One region of the Achromobacter xylosoxidans genome, then DNA from elsewhere that is predicted to be linked to it. Evidence: riboswitches for the same ligand, from Rfam matches in the RefSeq annotation. Region 1 holds a riboswitch; the other holds the start of a gene.
The links. Region 1 has a riboswitch for glycine ahead of IAG39_RS11525 (D-amino acid dehydrogenase). Riboswitches for the same ligand answer to the same signal wherever they lie in the genome.
Positions count from the first base shown of each region.

Region 2: linked by a shared signal. The riboswitch ahead of gcvT (glycine cleavage system aminomethyltransferase GcvT) and the one ahead of IAG39_RS11525 (D-amino acid dehydrogenase) in region 1 are both predicted to bind glycine.

Region 1 is NZ_CP061008.1:2,451,038-2,454,436, forward strand. It holds gene IAG39_RS11525 (D-amino acid dehydrogenase) at 44-1,273, opposite strand; glycine riboswitch at 1,318-1,409, opposite strand; glycine riboswitch at 1,411-1,502, opposite strand; gene ampC (class C beta-lactamase) at 1,631-2,791, shown strand; gene IAG39_RS11535 (3-hydroxybutyryl-CoA dehydrogenase) at 2,809-3,399, opposite strand, start outside.
Region 2 is NZ_CP061008.1:952,184-955,582, reverse strand. It holds gene gcvH (glycine cleavage system protein GcvH) at 1-140, opposite strand, end outside; gene gcvT (glycine cleavage system aminomethyltransferase GcvT) at 239-1,339, opposite strand; glycine riboswitch at 1,426-1,548, opposite strand; glycine riboswitch at 1,584-1,679, opposite strand; gene IAG39_RS04385 (ZIP family metal transporter) at 1,735-2,628, opposite strand; gene IAG39_RS04380 (superoxide dismutase) at 2,659-3,273, opposite strand.

The sequences.
Region 1 (3,399 bases):
GAGCAAACCTGGTTGCATCAATGCTGGGTTTGCTCGCCTCAACTCAAGCCTCTCCCACCCCCTCCCTCACGCTAGCCGCCAGCATCTGCGCCGTCGCCGCCGACAAGGTCCAGCCCAGATGCCCATGCCCCGTGTTGTAGAACACGCCGGGCCGCCTGCCCGGACCCACGCGGGGCATCATGCTCGGGGTCATGGGGCGCAGCCCGCACCACGGCACCACGCGCGAAGTTCGGATGCCGGGGAAGTGCTTGCGGGTCCAGTCCACCAGCGGCTGCACGCGTTCGGCGCGGATGTCCATGTTGAAGCCGTTGAACTCGGCCGTGCCGGCCACGCGGAAGCGGTCGCCGAGGCGGCTGGTGACGATCTTGGCGGCTTCGTCCAGCAGGCTGACGTGCGGTGCGGCCGCCTGGCTGGCGGCGTCGTCCAGGTGCACGCTGATGGAATAGCCCTTGACCGGGTAGATGTTGAGCGTGTCGCCCAGCTGCCTGGCGAACTGCCGGCTGACGGCGCCGGCGCAGACGACGATGGCGTCGGCCTCGTGCTGCTCGCGGCGCGCGCCGCCCTCGCGCGCGACGTCGAGCACGTAGGGCGCGCCGTCCACGCTGATGTTGCGGATGTCGGCGTCCTGCGCGAAGCGCACGCCGCGGCGCTCGCAGGCGCGGGCCAGGCCGCTGGTGAACTTGTGGATGTCGCCGGTGGCGTCCGAGGGCGTGTAGAAGCCGCCATGGCAAGGGGTTTGCAGCGTGGGTTCGATGCTGCGCGCTTCCTCGGGCGACACCGCGTAGCGCTCCAGCCCGCCTTCCTGCAGCAGCGCATTGGCGCGGCGCGCGGTCTCGAAGCTGGTGGCGTCGTGGTAGATATGCAGGATGCCGCGGCGCTCCAGGTCGAAATCTATGCCTTCTTCTTCCGCCATGGCGTACAGGTGCTGGCGCGCGGCAATGGCAAGCCGCGTGGTCTCGATGGTGTTGCGGCGGTAGTTGCGGATCTGTCCGATGAACTGCGCCAGCCAGGAGTACTTGTGCCAGCTGAAGCGGGGATTGAGCAGCAGCGGCGCGTTGTGGCGGCCGAGCCAGCGCAGGCCTTTCATGATGGTGGCGGTGCTGTTCCAGACCTCGGCGTTGCTGGCCGACAACTGGCCGCCGTTGGCGTAGGAAGTCTCCATGGCCGGATAGCGCTGGCGGTCGTAGACGGTGACGTGGTATCCCAGTTTGCTCAGGGCATAGGCGGACGTGACGCCGGTGATACCGGCGCCAATGATGGCGATGCGGGGCATGATGGCTCCAGATTGAGTGGCCGCGGCCACCCGGCCGCAGCACCCCATCTGTCTCTGTACCTGAGAGCTTCACCCGCGGCGCAGGCGGCGGCGGGTTCCCCTTCGGTGGGCGCAATCCGCGCCTCTCTCCAGATTGTCTAGACCGCGCAGTCCTGTTTGCCTGAGAGTTTCCGGGGCGGTTGCTCCGTCGGCGCCTGCCGCGGGGGCAGGTCTCTTCTGCGGGGTTTTGGATCGACGAGGCGAGGATAGCCAAAATCCCCCAAAATGAGACCAAGGGTTAGTACCAATAAGGCGCCGCGCCGCGTTACGATGCTTGCGCGCCGCCGTCGCGGCGCCACCGATCCGACACGACAGGGAATGACGAGAATGCGCTTGAACAGCATGCTGCGCACGGGATTGTTTACGCTGATGGCCGCAGGCTGCGGGCTGGCGCAGGCCGGACAGGCGGAGACCGACAGCAAGGTCGACGAGGCGGTCCAGGCCGTCATGCGCGAACATGGCATTGCGGGAATGTCGATCGCCGTGACCCGCAACGGGACGCAACATTTCTACAACTATGGCGTGGCATCCAGGCAAACCGGCAGGCGGGCCGACAGCGACACGCTGTACGAGATCGGCTCCATCAGCAAGACCTACACGGCAACCCTGGCAACCTACGCACAGGCGCGCGGCCGCCTGGCGCTGAGCGACAGCCCGGCCAAGTATCTGCCCGAGCTCGCCGGCAGCGACTTCGCCAAACTGAGCCTGATCAACCTGGGGACGCACACGACCGGCGGCTTTCCCTTGCAGGTGCCCGACGCGGTCACGAACCAGGCGCAGATGATGGCTTACCTCAAGGCCTGGAAGCCCGAGCATGCCGCTGGCACGTATCGCACCTACGCCAACCCCAGCATCGGCATGCTGGGCGTGGTTGCGGCCAAGAGCCTGAACCGGCCGTTCAAGGCGGCCATGGAGCGGGACCTGTTTCCCAAGCTGGGCCTGACCAGCACCTACATCGACGTGCCGGCCGCCAGGATGGCGGACTACGCGCAGGGCTACAACAAGCAGGATGCGCCCGTGCGCGTGAATCCGGGCGTGCTGGCCGACGAAGCCTATGGCGTGAAGACCAGCGCGCGCGACCTGATCCGCTTCGTCGACGCGAACATGGGCTTGAACCTCGCGGATGCCGAACTGCGCGGCGCGATTGCGCAGACGCACGTCGGCTATTACCAGCTGGGCGACATGACCCAGGACCTGGCCTGGGAGCAATTGCGCTATCCGGCGACGCTGGACGCGTTGCTGACGGCCAATGCCGGCAACTACAACAGCCAGAGCCAGCCCGTGACCGCATTGAACCCGCCGCTGCCGCCGCAGGAGGCCGTGTGGATCAACAAGACGGGTTCGACCAACGGCTTCGGCGGCTATGTGGCATTCGTGCCGTCGAAGAAGCTGGGCATCGTGATACTGGCCAACCGCAACTATCCGAACGAGGCCAGGGTCCGGCTGGCGTACCGGATCCTGGGCGAATTGGAAAAGTAGGCGCGCAGGCCGGCGCGCTATCGCGCGGGCGGCTGCCTTGCCGCGTTGTGGCGGGGCAACAGGTCCATCACTTCCAGACGCTTGCACAATTGCGCCAGCCGCTCCATCTTGTAGGCATTTACGTCCATGCCGGCGTAGTCATAGAAGCCCTGGCCGTCGCGCAGCCCGTTGCGCCCTTGTTCCATGTTGCTGGCGATGACGGCAGGCGAGGCGAAGCGCGGATCGATGGCATCGGCGAGGTAGCGCGAGGCGTAGTAGAGGATGTCGCCGCCGCCCCAGTCGATGAACTCCAGCAGCCCCAGAACCGAAAACCGCAGGCCGAAGCCCAGGCGCACGGCCGTGTCGATGTCTTCGGCGCTGGCCACGCCTTCCTCCACCATGCGGGCCGCTTCGTTCATGGCCAGGGCCTGGATGCGGGGCACGATGTAGCCGGCAGCGGGGGCGCACTGCACGGGCTTCTTGCCCGCCAGGCGCAGCGCTGCCAGCAGCCCTTGCGTCGCGGCCTCGCTGGTCTGGGGGCCGCGGCTCACTTCCACCAGCGGTATCAGGTAGGCGGGGTTGAGCCAGTGCGCGTTCAGGAAGCGCTGCGGACCTTGCACCAGCTCCGC
Region 2 (3,399 bases), 1.5 Mb from region 1:
CCGACCTTCACGTCGCCAACGAAGACCAGGTCGCCCAATTGATCCTGGGCGGTATCGGTGATGCCGACGACGAACACGTCGCCTTCGGCTTTGACCCATTCATGGGACTCGGTGTACTTGCGATCGGTGGGCAGACTCATGGGAACTCCTGAGGGAATGCGGGTAGATGAATGGTGTTGCGCGCCTCGCGCGGGCGGCCGTCGCCCCAGGGGCCGGCGGCTCGCGCGAAGCTTCGAGTTTACGAGTGTTCGACCGCTTTGCCGTTACGCACGAACGGCAATTTGCAAGCCAGGGCGGGCACCCATTTGCCGCGGATGTCGACCTCGACCGTGTCGCCCGGCTTGACGCCTTGCGGCAGGCGGGCAAAGCCGATCGACACGCCCAGCGTCGGCGACATGGTGCCGCTGGTGAGCTCGCCCGTGCCTTCCTTGGTGCGCACGGCCATATGCGCGCGCATCACGCCGCGCTCTTGCAGCTTCAGGCCGATGAAGGTGGCGGGCGTGGCGAACTGTTCCAGCGCGTCGCGGCCGATGAAGCGGCGCTCGGCGTTCTTCAGGGACACGGTCCAGGTCAGGCCGGCCTGGTCGGGCTGGGTCAGCTCGTCCATGTCCTGGCCGTAGAGATTCATGCCGGCTTCCAGGCGCAGCGTGTCGCGCGCGCCCAGGCCGCAGGGACGAACGCCCTGGGCGACCAGGTCGCGCCACAGTTGCACCACGTCGGCGGCGGGCAGCACGATTTCAAAACCGTCCTCGCCGGTGTAGCCGGTACGGGCCACCAAGGTGTCGTCACCCACGCGGGCGGCCACGAAGGGCGTCAGCGGCTCGCTGGCGGCCTGCCAGGCCGGGCGCGCGGCCCAGACCTTGGCGCGGGCGTTCGGGCCTTGCACGGCCACCATGGCCAGGTCGCGGCGCGGGTTGATGGCGACGTCGAACTGGCCGGCCTGCTTGACGCGCTGCATCCAGGCGACGTCCTTGTCGGCCGTGCCGGCATTGACCACGACGCGCCATTCGTCGGCGGCGAAGAAATAGATGATCAGGTCGTCGATCACGCCGCCTTGCGGGTTCAGCATGCAGCTGTACAGCGCCTTGCCGGGCACGGTCAGCTTGGACACGTCGTTGGCGACCAGACGCTGCAGGAAGGCGAACGCGTCCGGACCGGCCACGTCGACGTTCAGCATGTGCGACACGTCGAACATGCCGGCGTCCTGCCGCACCGCGTGGTGCTCTTCCAGTTGCGAACCGTAGGCCAGCGGCATGTCCCAGCCGCCGAAGTCGACCATGCGGGCGCCAGAGGCGATGTGTTCTTCAGCCAGCGGGGTGCGTTTGAGGGTTGCGGACATGCGCGGAAACTCCGGGGCGGCAGTGTTGCCAGGGTTACGGAATGCCAGTGGTGCCAAGCGGGGTGCACTTGTACAACGGCTGAATCTTCCGCCCCTCTGTCCTTTTGCCTGAGAGTTGCCCCGCATGGCGGGTTTGCACCTTCGGCGCCTGGGCTGCTCGCTATGTCCCTAGTTCAGGGGCGGCGCCAGGTCTCTCCAGAGTACTGTTTTGCCGCGTCCGCGCGGTAAAAAAACCGGGACAGGGCAAGCATGGGCGGTATGGGTTACCTGAGCGATTCCGGGCGAATTGCGCCTTCGGCGGCGGCCGGACGTACAGGCCGCTCTCTCCCGCAACATGCGTGACAGCGGCGCAAGCATACAACGAAAGCCGCAGCCAGGGAATGCCTGCGGCGGCCTCAGCCCAGCGCCGTGTCCAACAACATCATCAGCACGAAACCCAGCATCAGCCCGCAGGTCGCGTAGACCTCATGCCCCTTGCGGTGCGATTCGGGGATGATCTCGTGGCTGATCACGAACAGCATGGCGCCCGCGGCAAAACCCAGGCCCCAGGGCAGCAGCGGCTCGGACCAGCCCACCACGGCGGCGCCCAGGACCGCGCCCAGCGGCTCGACCAGGCCGGACAGCATGCCCAGCGCCACGGCAAACGCGCGCTGGTAGCCCGCCGCCAGCAGCGCCACCGCCACCACCAGCCCTTCGGGAATGTCCTGGATAGCAATGCCGGTGGCCAGCGCGGTGCCGCGCATGGCGTCGTTGCCCGCATAGCCCACGCCAATGGCCAGGCCCTCCGGCAGGTTATGCAGGGTGATGGCGAAAACGAACAGCCAGGTACGGCGCAGGCGGTGCGCCTCGATGCCTTCCCGGCCCTTGATGAAATGCTCGTGCGGCAGGGTACGGTCCATGAGCAGCAGCACCGCCGCGCCCAGCAACACGGCAGCGCCTACCGTCAAGCCGGCGCCCCAGGGGCCATAACCCAGGTCGCGACCCGCCGCGATGCCCGGCGCCACCAGCGAAAAGGCGCTGGCGGCCAGCATCACGCCGGCGCCGAAGCCGAACATGCTGTCCTGCATTTTCTGGGGGATGGTCCGGGCGAACAGGATGGGCAAGGTGCCCAGGGCGGTAGCGCCAGCTGCGACCAGTCCGCCCAGAAGGGCATCGCCCACGTGCGGCGCACGCACGTCCAGATAGACCCACAGCTGGTGCAGGCCCAGGCAGGCCACCAATACGGCCAGGGTCCACACGCTGATGCTGGTGGCCGCCGGCCGCACGCGATGACGGCTGAAGGTATTCATGTGCCGCTGCCCTCCTTGCGAGAGATGCGCTCAGCGCTGGGCCGCCGCGTAGCGGCGCGCCACTTCAGGCCAGTTCACGACATTGTAAAAGGCGCCGATGTACTCGGGCCTGCGGTTCTGGTACTTCAGGTAGTAGGCGTGCTCCCACACGTCCAGCCCCAGAATGGGCGAGTTTCCGTGCATCAGGGGGCTGTCCTGGTTGGCGCTGCTTTCCACCACCAGCTTGCCGGCCGGTGTGACCGAAAGCCAGGCCCAACCGCTGCCAAAGCGGGTCAGCGCGGCCTTGGTGAACGCATCGCGGAAGGCGGCCTGCCCGCCCAGCTCGGAGTCAATGGCCGACGCCAACGCGCCATCCGGCTCGCCTCCGCCCTCGGGCGACATGACCGACCAGAACAGGCTGTGGTTCGCGTGGCCGCCGCCATGGTTGCGCACGGCGCCGCGTATGGCTTCGGGCAACTGCTCCAGCCGCGCCACCAGGGACTCGACCGGCTCGTTGGTGACGATGCCCGCGCCTTCCAGCGCGGCGTTCAGGCTGTTGACGTAGGTCTGATGGTGCTTGCTGTAGTGGATCTCCATCGTCATCGCGTCGATGTGGGGTTCCAGGGCGTCGTAGGCATACGGCAGGGGCGGGAGGGTATAGGCCATGCATGTCTCCGTGAGATCCGCCCCCGATTCAGGGCTTGGATCTATATCGAAAACATAAATGATAAGTATTTTTATTTGATATAACAATGGCAGGTTTCCAATACCTGCCATAGCGCCGGCCTATCG